4 linked regions of the Parasedimentitalea psychrophila genome follow. The main gene of each other region encodes a partner of the protein of the gene in region 4 in a complex. Links are inferred from orthologs where the notes say so. Each region holds a gene or a part of one and is shown on either strand. Other genes may lie near its edges. The genes, in order: QPJ95_RS02560, QPJ95_RS09880, QPJ95_RS09170 and dnaN.

Evidence for each region.
Region 1: the proteins of dnaN (region 4) and QPJ95_RS02560 are in contact, whole or in part, in a cryo-EM structure (PDB 8GIZ), measured with the Escherichia coli proteins. The link is inferred for Parasedimentitalea psychrophila from one-to-one orthologs.
Region 2: the proteins of dnaN (region 4) and QPJ95_RS09880 are in contact, whole or in part, in a cryo-EM structure (PDB 8GIZ), measured with the Escherichia coli proteins. The link is inferred for Parasedimentitalea psychrophila from one-to-one orthologs.
Region 3: the proteins of dnaN (region 4) and QPJ95_RS09170 are in contact, whole or in part, in a solved structure (PDB 1OK7), measured with the Escherichia coli proteins. The link is inferred for Parasedimentitalea psychrophila from one-to-one orthologs.

What each region holds. Positions count from the first base shown.
Region 1 is NZ_CP127247.1:515,016-518,087, forward strand. What follows is about bases 11-3,010. They hold QPJ95_RS02560 (DNA polymerase III subunit delta'), read left to right. Parts: upstream 11-946; coding sequence 947-2,074; downstream 2,075-3,010. Other genes in these bases: QPJ95_RS02550 (D-alanyl-D-alanine carboxypeptidase family protein), read left to right, coding at 11-318; tmk (dTMP kinase), read left to right, coding at 315-950; QPJ95_RS02565 (TatD family hydrolase), read left to right, coding at 2,118-2,933; QPJ95_RS02570 (MBL fold metallo-hydrolase), read left to right, coding at 2,933-3,010. Outside these bases: more of QPJ95_RS02550, read left to right, coding at 1-10; more of QPJ95_RS02570, read left to right, coding at 3,011-3,072. UniProt on the Escherichia coli protein: Part of the beta sliding clamp loading complex, which hydrolyzes ATP to load the beta clamp onto primed DNA to form the DNA replication pre-initiation complex.
Region 2 is NZ_CP127247.1:2,043,027-2,046,046, reverse strand. Bases 1-2,948 are described here. They hold QPJ95_RS09880 (DNA polymerase III subunit gamma/tau), read left to right. Parts: upstream 1-530; coding sequence 531-2,366; downstream 2,367-2,948. Other genes in these bases: QPJ95_RS09870 (TraB/GumN family protein), read left to right, coding at 2,905-2,948; QPJ95_RS09875 (YbaB/EbfC family nucleoid-associated protein), read left to right, coding at 2,549-2,893; QPJ95_RS09885 (protein-tyrosine phosphatase family protein), read right to left, coding at 1-256. Also shown: more of QPJ95_RS09870, read left to right, coding at 2,949-3,020. UniProt on the Escherichia coli protein: Part of the beta sliding clamp loading complex, which hydrolyzes ATP to load the beta clamp onto primed DNA to form the DNA replication pre-initiation complex.
Region 3 is NZ_CP127247.1:1,899,696-1,902,616, reverse strand. Bases 73-2,921 are described here. They hold QPJ95_RS09170 (DNA polymerase IV), read left to right. Parts: upstream 73-794; coding sequence 795-2,048; downstream 2,049-2,921. Other genes in these bases: QPJ95_RS09165 (N-formylglutamate amidohydrolase), read right to left, coding at 2,184-2,921; pyrF (orotidine-5'-phosphate decarboxylase), read left to right, coding at 73-273. Also shown: more of pyrF, read left to right, coding at 1-72. UniProt on the Escherichia coli protein: Poorly processive, error-prone DNA polymerase involved in translesion repair and untargeted mutagenesis. Copies undamaged DNA at stalled replication forks, which arise in vivo from mismatched or misaligned primer ends.
Region 4 is NZ_CP127247.1:1,489,755-1,492,715, forward strand. Bases 23-2,911 are described here. They hold dnaN (DNA polymerase III subunit beta), read right to left. Parts: upstream 2,082-2,911; coding sequence 963-2,081; downstream 23-962. Other genes in these bases: recF (DNA replication/repair protein RecF), read right to left, coding at 23-902; dnaA (chromosomal replication initiator protein DnaA), read right to left, coding at 2,285-2,911. Outside these bases: more of recF, read right to left, coding at 1-22; more of dnaA, read right to left, coding at 2,912-2,961. UniProt on the Escherichia coli protein: Confers DNA tethering and processivity to DNA polymerases and other proteins. Acts as a clamp, forming a ring around DNA (a reaction catalyzed by the clamp-loading complex) which diffuses in an ATP-independent manner freely and bidirectionally along dsDNA.

The sequences.
Region 1 (3,072 bases), 970 kb from region 4 along the record:
GTGGCGCAGGCCGAAGTCTGGCGCGGGGCGCAAAAAACCGTAGATCTGGTGCCCGCCGAGGATCTGGTCGTATTGCTGCCCGCCTTGTCAGGCAAGCAGATCAACGCCGAGGTGGTCTATACCGGCCCCATCCAGGCGCCCATCAAAAAGGGGCAGAAACTGGCTGAATTGGTGCTGCACCCCGAAGACCTGCCCGAAATACGCCTGCCCCTTGTGGCGGCAAATGACGTGCCCAGTGGCGGTTTCTTTGTGCGGGTGAAAACCGCCGCATCCGTCCTGATCACCCAATTCATCAATGGTCCCGAGGCGGCACTGTGACGACACCACTGGCCAAGGGCCTGTTCCTGACCTTCGAAGGTATCGACGGCTCGGGCAAATCCACCCAATGCCGCCTGCTGGCGGAAACCCTGCGTCAACAGGGCCACGAGGTTGTCCTGACCCGCGAGCCCGGTGGCTCTACCGGCGCCGAGGAAATCCGCCGTCTGGTGCTGGAAGGCGATCCCGACCGCTGGTCCGCCGAGACCGAGCTATTGCTGTTCACCGCCGCCCGCCGCGACCATCTGGAGCGCACCATCGAACCGGCCCTGGAGGCCGGCAAAGTGGTGATCTGTGACCGATTTGCCGACAGCACCCGGATGTATCAGGGCCTGTCACGCGGCGATCTGCGCGCCACCGTCGACACGCTGCACCAGTTGATGATCACCCGCGAACCCGATCTGACCATCCTGATCGACATGGACCCCGAGGTGGGCCTGTCTCGCGCCAAGGGCCGCCAGACTGCTGAGGAACGGTTCGAGGATTTTGGCATTGAGCTGCAACAGAAAATGCGCGCCGGATTTTTGGCCCTGGCACAGGAATTTGCCCCTCGCTTTCGGGTGATCGACGGCACCCAATCCCTCGATGCGGTCGCCGCTGATGTTCTGGCTCAGGTTCGGGCCGCATTGTCATGAAGGGCAATCCGTCAGACGAAGACCTGCCGCGCGCCGATCAGGCTCCCGGCGCGTTACATCCGCGCGAAACACCACAGTTGTTTGGCCAGTCTCAGGCGGAATCTGCCTTTCTCACCGCCTTCAATTCCGACCGCCTGCATCACGGCTGGCTGCTGACCGGACCGCAGGGCATCGGCAAGGCCACCCTTGCCTGGCGCATCGCCCGCTTTCTGCTGGCCACCCCGCCGGCTGAGACCGGCCTGTTCGGCGCCCCTCCGCCGGTGGAGACGCTGGATGTCAGCCCCGAACACCCGGTGGCGCACCGCATTCAGGCGCTGGCCGAACCCGGCCTTGCCGCCATCAGCCGCAGCTATAACGACAAGGGGAAATTGCGCGGCCAGATCGTGGTTGATGACATCCGCGCCCTGAACCGCTTCTTTGGCCTCACTGCCACCGACGGCGGACGCCGGGTGGTGATAATTGATGCCGCCGACGACATGAACACCAGTGCCGCCAATGCGCTGCTGAAAATGCTCGAAGAGCCGCCAGCCCGCACCACCCTGCTGCTGATCTCGCACCAGCCCTCGCGGCTGCTGCCCACCATCCGGTCGCGCTGTCGCAGCCTGCGCCTGTCGCCGCTGTCCTCCGAGGACATGCAAAAGGCGCTGACCCAGTCCGGCGCCGAGCCGCCCGCAAACCCGGATCACCTCGCGGCCCTCGCGGGTGGCTCTGTCGGCGTCGCCCTGCGCCTGCTGAACCTCGGCGGGTTGCAGATCTATTCCGAGTTGGTGCAGATCCTCGCCTCGATGCCCCGCCTTGACCGACCACGCGCCATGGCCCTGGCCGAGGCCGCCGCCCAACGCGGTGCGTCTGAGAAGTTCGAACTGCTGCTCACCCTGATCGACGTGGCACTGGCACGGCTGGCCCGTACCGGGGCCACCGGCACGCCGCCAGTGCCTCAGGCGGCAGCGGATGAGGCAACGGTGCTGACCCAACTGTCGCCCTCCCCACAAGCGGCCCGCGCCTGGGCCGATCTCGCGGCTGAGGTCACCGCACGGGCCCGCCATGGTCAGGCGGTGAACCTTGACCCCGCGGCGCTTGTCCTAGATACCGTTTTCAAGATGCAGAAAACCGCGTCCCCTTAGGTCGGCGCTGCGCCGCCAGGACGCTCCCGCGACAGAGACAGGCATGACCCAGACCACCATCACTCCCCAGATCACCGATAGCCACTGCCATCTCGATTTCCCCGACTTCGAGGGCAAGCTGGAGCAGATCATCGCCAATGCAGCCGAGGCCGGTGTGACCCGCATGGTCACCATCTGCACCAAGCTGAAGAACGAGCCCTCCGTGCGCGCCATCGCCGAGGCCCACGCGCCGGTGTTCTACGCCGCAGGCACCCACCCGATGAGCGCCGCAAGTGAGCCTATGGCGACGCTGGATCAGCTGCTGGAGCTGGCCAAACACCCCAAATTTGTCGGCATTGGTGAGACCGGGCTTGACTATCACTACACCGCCGACAGCGCACAGGTGCAAAAAGACAGCCTGCGCATCCACATCGCCGCCGCCCGCGACACCGGCCTGCCGCTGATCATCCACTCGCGCGCCGCCGACGAAGACATGACACGCATCCTGACGGACGAGATGAACAACGGCGCCTTCTCCTGCGTCATGCATTGCTTCTCATCGTCACCAGAGCTGGCCCGCGCCACCCTGGAACTTGGCTGCTACCTGTCGATGTCCGGCATCGCCGCCTTCCCCAAAAGTCAGGAGATCCGCGACATCTTTGCTGCCGCCCCAATAGACCGCGTGCTGGTCGAAACCGACGCGCCTTATCTGGCGCCGCCGCCCCATCGCGGCCGACGCAACGAGCCCGCCTATACCGCCCATACCGCCCGCGTCGGAGCCCAGGTCTATGGGCTCGACTACGCCGATTTTGCCGCCCGCACCCAGGCAAATTTTGACCGCCTGTTCACCAAGGCCGCCGCCTATGCGGTATCCTCCTGATGGCAGAGCTGCGCTTCACCATTCTGGGCTGCGGCTCCTCCGGCGGGGTGCCGCGGCTGGGCGGGGACTGGGGCCAATGCGACCCCAACAACCCTCGCAACAGCCGCCGCCGCTGCTCACTGCTGGTGGAACGCGACGG
Region 2 (3,020 bases), 550 kb from region 4 along the record:
ACACTGGCAGATGCACCCAGCGACTGGCCATGCTTTGAATATCACTGCCCAGTGTCGCCCCGCCGACAGCCACCTGCTCGGCCTCGGTGGTCATTGAAATGACCAGGCCCGGCTGCCAGTCGTGGATGTGATCCAGGTCGCCGCGATAATTGCCACCCGCCCCCGGCAATGGGCAAAGCGCCAAAATGCCGTCCGCCACCGAAAGCGCATAGATCACCAGTGCACTGCCCTCTGGCCTGATCTCCTCAGATTGCATTGTCTCTCCCTGCCGGCCTGCGCCTGTGCTGTTACCCGTGTCCTAGCTTCCATTGACGTCAATCCAGCCAACTGTAACCGCAACACAGGGTTGCACAAAAATGTTTTTATGTAGGTGGGCGGTCAGTCTGGGCCAGTAAAGTGCGGAAACTGCCGTTGCCGGGTGCAAAACAACAGGACCACCGCCAGCACTGCGGCAACAGCGGTGGACGAAGCGGGCCGGCTTGCATACCCTGCGCTGAACCAGAATGTTCCCGAATCCGGCACGAGTACACATGAGCGACACAAGCACCGACGCAGGCCCCAACGCAGGCCCCGAAACCGGACCTAGCCCCTACCAGGTTCTGGCCCGCAAATATCGCCCCGAGACCTTTACCGATCTGGTCGGTCAGGACGCCATGGTGCGGACGTTGAAAAACGCCTTTGCGGCAGACCGGATTGCCTCGGCCTTTATCATGACCGGCATTCGCGGCACCGGCAAAACCACCACCGCTCGGATCATTGCCAAGGGCATGAACTGCATCGGCCCGGATGGCACCGGCACCCCGACAACTGAGCCCTGCGGTGAGTGTGAGCATTGCACCGCCATCATGCAGGGCCGTCATGTTGACGTGATGGAGATGGATGCGGCCAGCCGCACCGGTGTCGGCGATATCCGTGAAATCATCGATTCGGTCGCCTATCGTGCGGCCTCAGCCCGTTATAAGATCTACATCATCGATGAGGTCCACATGCTGTCGACCTCTGCCTTCAACGCGCTGCTGAAGACACTGGAAGAGCCGCCCGCGCATGTGAAATTCATCTTCGCCACCACAGAAATCCGCAAGGTGCCGGTGACGGTGCTGTCGCGTTGCCAACGCTTTGACCTGCGCCGGATCGAGCCCGAGGTGATGATCGCGCTGATCAGCAAGATCGCCGCCGCCGAAGGGGCGCAGATTTCCGATGACGCACTGGCGCTGATCACCCGCGCCGCCGAAGGCTCGGCCCGCGATGCCACCTCACTGCTGGATCAGGCGATTTCCCACGGCGCCGGCGAAACCTCAGCCGATCAGGTGCGCGCCATGCTGGGGCTGGCCGACCGGGGCCGAGTGCTGGACCTGATCGACATGATCCTGCGCGGCGATGCCGCCGCCGCGCTGACCGAACTTGGCGCCCAATACGCCGAAGGCGCCGATCCGCTGGCGGTGCTGCGTGACCTGGCCGAGATCACCCATTGGGTCTCGGTGGTGAAAATCACCCCGGATGCCGCCGAAGACCCCACGATTTCGCCTGATGAACGCAGCCGTGGCAGCAAAATGGCGCAGGCGCTGCCGATGCGGGTGCTGACCCGGATGTGGCAGATGCTGCTCAAGGCGCTCGAGGAAGTCTCGGCGGCACCCAACGCCATGATGGCGGCTGAAATGGCAGTGATCCGGCTGACCCATGTGGCCGACCTGCCCAGCCCCGAAGAGCTGATCCGAAAGCTGCAGGACATGCCAACCCCGCCCCCCGCAGCGCCGCCCTCTGGTCCCCCACCTGGTTCGGGCGGTGGCGGGCCGGGCACTGGAATGGCAAGCGGTGGCGGTGCCACCATGGGCAGTGCCTATACCAGCGGTCCGTCCGGCACCGGCGGCGCTGTGGCGTCAGGTGGCAACGGCACATCACTGGCCCTCGCCCCCCAGGCGGATGCGGCACTGGCGCGCTATCCCAGCTTTGAACATGTGGTCGAGCTGATCCGCACCCAGCGTGATGTAAAACTGCTGGTCGAGGTGGAAGCCGGTGTGCGGCTGGTGTCCTATCAGCCGGGCCGCATCGAGTTCACCCCCAGCGACAGCGCCCCTCGCGATCTGGCGGCCCGGCTGGGAACCGGCCTGCAGGCCTGGACCGGCAGCCGCTGGACCGTTTCGATTGTCTCGGACGGCGACGCCCAGACCATCGCCGAAAAGAACGACGCCGCCGAGAATGCCTTGCGCACCAAGGCCAGCGCCCACCCCTTGGTGCAGGCGGTGCTGGCCAGTTTCCCCAAGGCCACCATAAAGCGCATCCGCACCCCCGAGGAATTGCAGGCGCAAGTGGCCGCCGAGGCGCTGCCCGAGGTGGAAGACGAATGGGATCCGTTTGAGGAGGAATAACCCTCAGCTTTGTCGCCCTGTCCACATGGGCAGAAGTTTGTGACACAGCTTAGCCCCTCTCGACACCGGTTCCTTATCGGTCCCCAGCATCGTTTCATAGCGGATTGCCCGCCGCTTTCCCCTTGTATGGCAGGGGTGGCGACCGTATTTAGCAGGCAAACCCATCTTATAGGAGAGATCAGATGCTCAAGGGCCTCGGCGGTCTTGGCGATATGGCCAAGATGATGAAATCGGCACAGGAACTACAGACCAAAATGACCCAGATGCAGGACGATCTGCACAATGTCATGGTCACCGGAGAATCCGGTGCTGGCCTGGTCAAGGCAACCGCCAGCGCCAAAGGTGAGCTAAAAGCGCTGGATATTGATCCGTCGATCTTCAACAGCGACGACAAGGAAGTGGTCGAAGACCTGATCCTGGCGGCGGTCAAAGATGCTCAGGCCAAGGCCACGGAAAAGGCACAGGAAGAAATGGCGCGACTGACCGAAAGCATGGGCCTGCCCAAGGACGTCAAGCTGCCGTTCTGAGGCTGATCCCGATGTTGAAACCTCTGTTGTTCGCCCTGGCGATGCTGATGCCTGCCACCTTGCAGGCCCAGGCTTGGGCGACACGTGAGACCTGCGAGGTTGTCTCGGCCGAGATTGACCCGCAGGC
Region 3 (2,921 bases), 410 kb from region 4 along the record:
GACGGCGTTATTGCCTCGCCCCAAGAGGCCGCAGTGATCCGCGCCCTGCCCGAGGCAGAGGGCCGCCTGATCGTCACCCCCGGCGTCCGTCCCGCAGGCGCCGATCTGGGCGATCAGAAACGGGTGGCAACCCCGGCCAGTGCCATTGCAGATGGCGTGGATCACATCGTTGTTGGGCGCCCCATCTGGCAAGCCAAAGATCCGCAGGCCGCTGCCCTGGCTATTCTGGATGAAATGAGAAACACAGCGGCCAGCCCTTTAAACCAGGGCTGAGGGCGCAAAAAATGACAGCTTGCCCGTGATATCGGGCAGCTGCACATTTTATCAGCAGAATAAAAACTTTCCGCAAAACCAGCATCATTTGCGGTTCAGGCTGTCAAAAAGAGAGTTGACGTCAGGTCAACCTCCTTACTGTAAACGAAAAATCGAATAACCGGCCGCAAAAGCGCGCCAAATTGTCCCTGTGCCGACAAAGGCACATTTATGACTCTCAATTGCGCTGGCTAACATTCCAGCCTTTGTGATTTGCCGAAAATAGAAGATCGTCAAAGTAAGACACTCCCCTACGGGCTCTCTTCCTGAGGTCCGTGACTATACCCCCGCCTCAGCAGCGGGGGCTTTTTCTTTGGGCTCAGGTCTCAGCCTCCTCAAGATACTCTTGCAACTGGATTGCGAAATGCGGCACCGCCAGCGGATTGATCTGGCTGCCAGATAAAGACAATACCTGGCCAACAGGCTAGACTGCAGCCACAGACGCCAGATCCAGACCCACCAGCGCCCAAATGAGCCCCACCATGCCTGCCATATGCCGAGATTGCCTGAGCCAGATCGCGCCGGCGCGACGCTGCCCGCACTGCGGCAGCCCAAGGGTGAAGGCGCATGACGAACTGTTCGCGCTGAACATTGCCCATATGGATTGCGACGCATTTTTTGCCAGCGTGGAAAAGCGCGACAACCCCGATCTGGCCGACAAGCCGTTGATCATCGGCGGCGGTAAGCGCGGGGTGGTGTCCACCGCCTGCTATGTCGCCCGCATTCGCGGCGTCCGCTCGGCAATGCCAATGTTCCAGGCGCTGAAGCTGTGCCCCACTGCAGTGGTGATCAAACCGCGTATGGAGGCCTATGTCGAAGTCTCACGTCAGATCCGCGCAATGATGGATGAATTGACGCCGGATGTTGAGCCGCTGTCGCTGGACGAGGCCTTTATGGATCTGAGCGGCACCGAGCAGCTGCACGGCGCGCCCCCGGCAGTAATGCTGGCGCGGCTGGTGAAGCGGATGAAGGATGAACTGGGGATTACCGGATCCATCGGCTTGTCCCACAACAAATTCCTCGCCAAGGTGGCCTCGGATCTGGACAAACCGCGTGGATATTCGGTGATTGGCAAAGCCGAGACCGGCGCCTTTCTTTATGACAAGCCCGTGGGCTTGATCTGGGGCATCGGCCCCGCAGCACAGGCCAGCCTGGACCAGGCCGGGATCCGGATATTTGCGGATCTGCTGCGCTGGGAGCGCCGCGATCTGGCGGCGCGCTTTGGATCAATGGGCGATCGCCTGTGGCATCTGGCCCGCGGCGAGGACCGGCGCCGCGTTTCAGCCAATACGCCGATGAAATCCATCACCAATGAAACCACATTCAATGAGGACACCGCCAATATCGAAATACTCGATGGTCATTTGTGGCGGCTAGCCGAAAAAGTATCGGGCCGGGCGAAAGCCAAACACTTGGCGGGGCGCGTGGTCACACTTAAGCTGAAGCGCGCCAACCATTCTGCGCTGACCCGGCGCCTATCCCTGCGCGATGCCACTCAGATGGCCGAAGTGATTTACCGCACCGCGCGGGATCTGCTGGATCAGGTCGGCGATCAGGGGCCCTATCGACTGCTTGGCTGCGGCATCTCTGATCTGGTGCCTGAATCCCAGGCGGATATTACCGGTGACCTTCTGGACCCTCAGGCCGCCCAACGGGCCAAGGCCGAACGGGCGACGGACGCGATTCGCAGCCGCTTTGGGGCCAGCGCCATCCTGAAAGGTCGGGCGCTCCGCTAATCCGCCTCCGGCGGCTGGGGCTTTGCCCCAGACCCCAGGATATTTACCGGCCAGATGAAAAGGATCCCTGCTTCATCTGGCCAGAAATATCCCGGGGGAGGAGCAGGCTTTGCCTGCGAAGGGGGCAGCGCTCCCTTATTCTGCGGCCAGAGAGGCCGGTTCGGCGCCAATCTGCGAGATTTCGATGATGACCCCCCGCAGCAGCGCCTTCAGGGCGGCAAAATTGCTGCTCGGTTGTATCGCCGCCTCATCCATATAGAGTGCCCGGTCAATTTCCACCTGCACCGCATGTTGACCGCGTGAGGGACGCCCATAGGCCTGAGTAATATAGGCGCCGGCAAAAGGTGTATTGCGCCACACATTCAGACCTGCGGCAACAAAGGCCGCCTCAATCTGGTCGGTCACCGCGCCGCTGGCTGAGGTGCCGAACCGATCTCCCAGAACCACCTGGGGCAAAGGACCACTGCCTTTGCCCATCGTTTGGAGCGCCTCATGCGGCATCGAGTGGCAATCCACCAGGATCGCCTGGCCAAACTGGCTCTGCGCCTGTTGCAGCAATCGTTGCAGTTCAGAATGATAGGGGATCCAGTAGCGGTTGATCCTCTGCTGCGCCTCAGCCAGCGTCAGCTTGCCCCGATGAATCGGCCGCCCCTGGGCGACAACACGGGGAATCACCCCGAGCCCGGAGGCAATCCGCGGGTTTTGCCCTCGGCGCGGGACATCCTCAATCAAGGCCGGGTCCAATTCGTCAATGGCGCGGTTGAGATCCACAAAGGCCCGGGGCGCCACCGCCGTCAGCAATGGCACTCCAAAGTCCGGCGCCGCGGCAAAAAGCTGGTCTACAAATGCATCTTCCGAGCTTCGGATTTGATG
Region 4 (2,961 bases):
GGCGGTGCCCCTTCCCGCTGCGCCAGAGATCGCGCATTGGCCAGGATCAGCGAAACCAGCAGTGCCTTTTGCTCGCCGGTCGAGCAGTCCTTCGCGGGTATGCCCTTGGCGGCAAAGGTGCCGATCAGATCACTGCGATGCGGCCCGACCAGCGTGCGCCCCGCCGCCAGATCCCGAAACCGGCTCTCGGCCAGCGCCTCCCGCAGATCCTCTTCACTGCCGGGCATACTGCCCTCGCTCTGGATCAGCTCCAACTCGGCGGTCGGAAACGCCGTCTCGGCCTCGGCCTGCGCCCGGTGCAGATGCTCCAGCGCCCGCACCCGCGCCTGATGCAGCCGATTGCCAGCCTCGGCCATCTGCGCCTCAAGCACCCGGTACCAGGCCGGATCCCGCACCTGTTCCTTCAACAGCCGATTGCGCTCGCGCATGAATTTCTCATAACTCAGCGAGGCCTCGGCATGGGATGGATCAAAACTCAGAACAATGCGGTCCAGAAACCGCCGCCGCCCCTCAGCCGCCTCGATCCACAAACGATCCATCGCCGGGATCAGCCAAACCACCCGGCAGATCTTGCCCAAGGCAATCTGGCTGGCAGTCTTGCCATCAATCCGAACCTGCCGCGCCGCGCCAGCCTCGGACCAGGTGTCAATCTCAAAAATCTGATTGGGAGCCTGCAACTGCCCGCTCAACTTCCACCCCAGCGCCGCGCTGCGCAGCGCCATATCCGCCGCACCTGCCCGGCGCAAACCGCGCCCCGGAGAAAACAACGACACTGCCTCCAGAATATTGGTCTTGCCAGCGCCATTGGCGCCATGAATGGCCACCGGGCGCCCATCCAGCGCCAGCTCCGACCGCTTGTGCGAGCGGAAATGAGACAGGGTCAGGGCGGTCAGAGCCAACATCGCCCGGCCTCATTTCTTTTTGCTAAAAATACTCCCGCCGGAGGCATCGCCGTCAGGCGATCAAACCCGCATCGGCATCACAACATAGACTGCGCTCTGGTCATTGCCTTCGCGCATCAGGGTCGGATCCCCCGAGGAGTTGAACATGAATACCGCGTTCTCGCGATCCACCTGATTGGCAATCTCCAGCAAGTATTTGGCATTGAAACCAATCTCCAGCCGTTCATCGCTATAGGCCACAGCCAGCTCTTCTTCGGCCGCACCGCTGTCTGGCGCATTGACCGACAAAATCAGCCGGTCTTCGTCCAGTTGCAGCTTCACCGCCCGCGAACGCTCGGAGGACACGGTCGCCACCCGGTCCACCGCCTGGGCAAATTCCTTGGCGTCCACTTCCAGACGACGGGTGTTGCCCTGTGGAATAACCCGGGTGTAATCGGGGAAGGTCCCATCGATCACTTTTGAGGTCAGCGTGATATCAGGCGTCGCAAAGCGCACTTTGGTCTCGCTTACCGACACCGCGATCTCCATCTCGTCATCATCCAGCAGCTTACGCAACTCGCCGACGGTTTTACGAGGAACAATGACGCCAGGCATATCCATCGCGCCGGCCGGCAGATCCGCATCGATGCGGGCCAGACGGTGACCATCGGTGGCCACACAGCGCAATGCCTTGCCATCCGCCCCATCCGCCGTGTGCATGTACACACCGTTCAGATAGTAACGGGTCTCCTCGGTCGAGATCGCAAACTTGGATTTATCAAACAACCGACGCAGCATGCCGGCAGGCGCGGTGAAATTGGACTGATATTCAGATGACGCCATCACCGGGAAATCCTCACGCGGCAGCGTCGCCAATGAGAAATTGGACCGTCCGGCCTCAACCGTCAACCGTCCGGTGGCCGCGTCAGCTGTCAGGGAAACCAAGGCCCCATCGGGCAGTTTGCGGACAATTTCATGCAGGGTGGTGGCTGACACTGTGGTGGCACCAGCGCGTTCTACCTGAGCAACCGCTTTGTCGACCACTTCGATATCCAGATCGGTGGCGCGGAATTGCACATGCTCCCCTTCGGCCTCGATCAAAACATTGGCGAGAATCGGGATGGTGTTGCGGCGCTCCACAACTGACTGGGCCTGTGACACTGCCTTCAGCAGGGCACCACGTTCGATACTGATCTTCATTCCCTCAATCCTCTTCGAATGGCCGGGAAGGGCAAACTAACGTTTTACCCAACCGGCACAAGGCTTTTCATGGATTTGTTCAGTGGAATGGCCACCCCGTCAAGGGGGCACACCATCGATGTCACCTCATTGCCGGGCAATCGTTGCCTTACCGCACGAAAAAACGGCCCCGGATCTCTCCGGGGCCGTCAAATCAAAGGATTTTATGCTTCCAGCGCGCGGCGCAGCATTTCGACGTCTTCAGCAATCTGACCATCCGTTTGCTTCAACTCCTCGATGCGCTTGACGCCGTGCATCACCGTGGTGTGATCCCGGCCGCCAAAACGGCGACCAATTTCCGGCAGCGACCGACTGGTCAGCTGCTTGGACAGATACATCGCCACCTGACGCGGACGGGCAAAGGAGCGCAGCCGCTTGGGGCCAATGATGTCAGACATGCGGATATTGTAGTAGTCGGAGACTTTGCGCTGGATCTCTTCAACGGTGATTTTTCGCTCCGAGGCGCGCAGCACGTCGGCCAGGCAATCCTGGGTCAGATCCATGTCAATCTCGCGCCCAACCAGCGAGGCAAAGGCGAACAGACGGGTCAAAGCGCCCTCCAGCACCCGCACATTGGTGGAAATGCGATGGGCCAGGAACTCCAGCACCCCATCGGCAATCTGAAGACCCGGATAAGAGGTGCCGTATTGCGTTACCTTGGTCTGCAGAATGCCAAGACGCAGCTCATAGTCGGTGGGATGAAGATCGACCACCAGACCACATTGCAGCCGCGACTTCACCCGGTCTTCCAGATCTTTGATCTCACCCGGGGCGCGGTCGGCTGAAATAATGATCTGCTTGTTCTGATCCACCAGCGCGTTGAAGGTGTGAAAGAACTCTT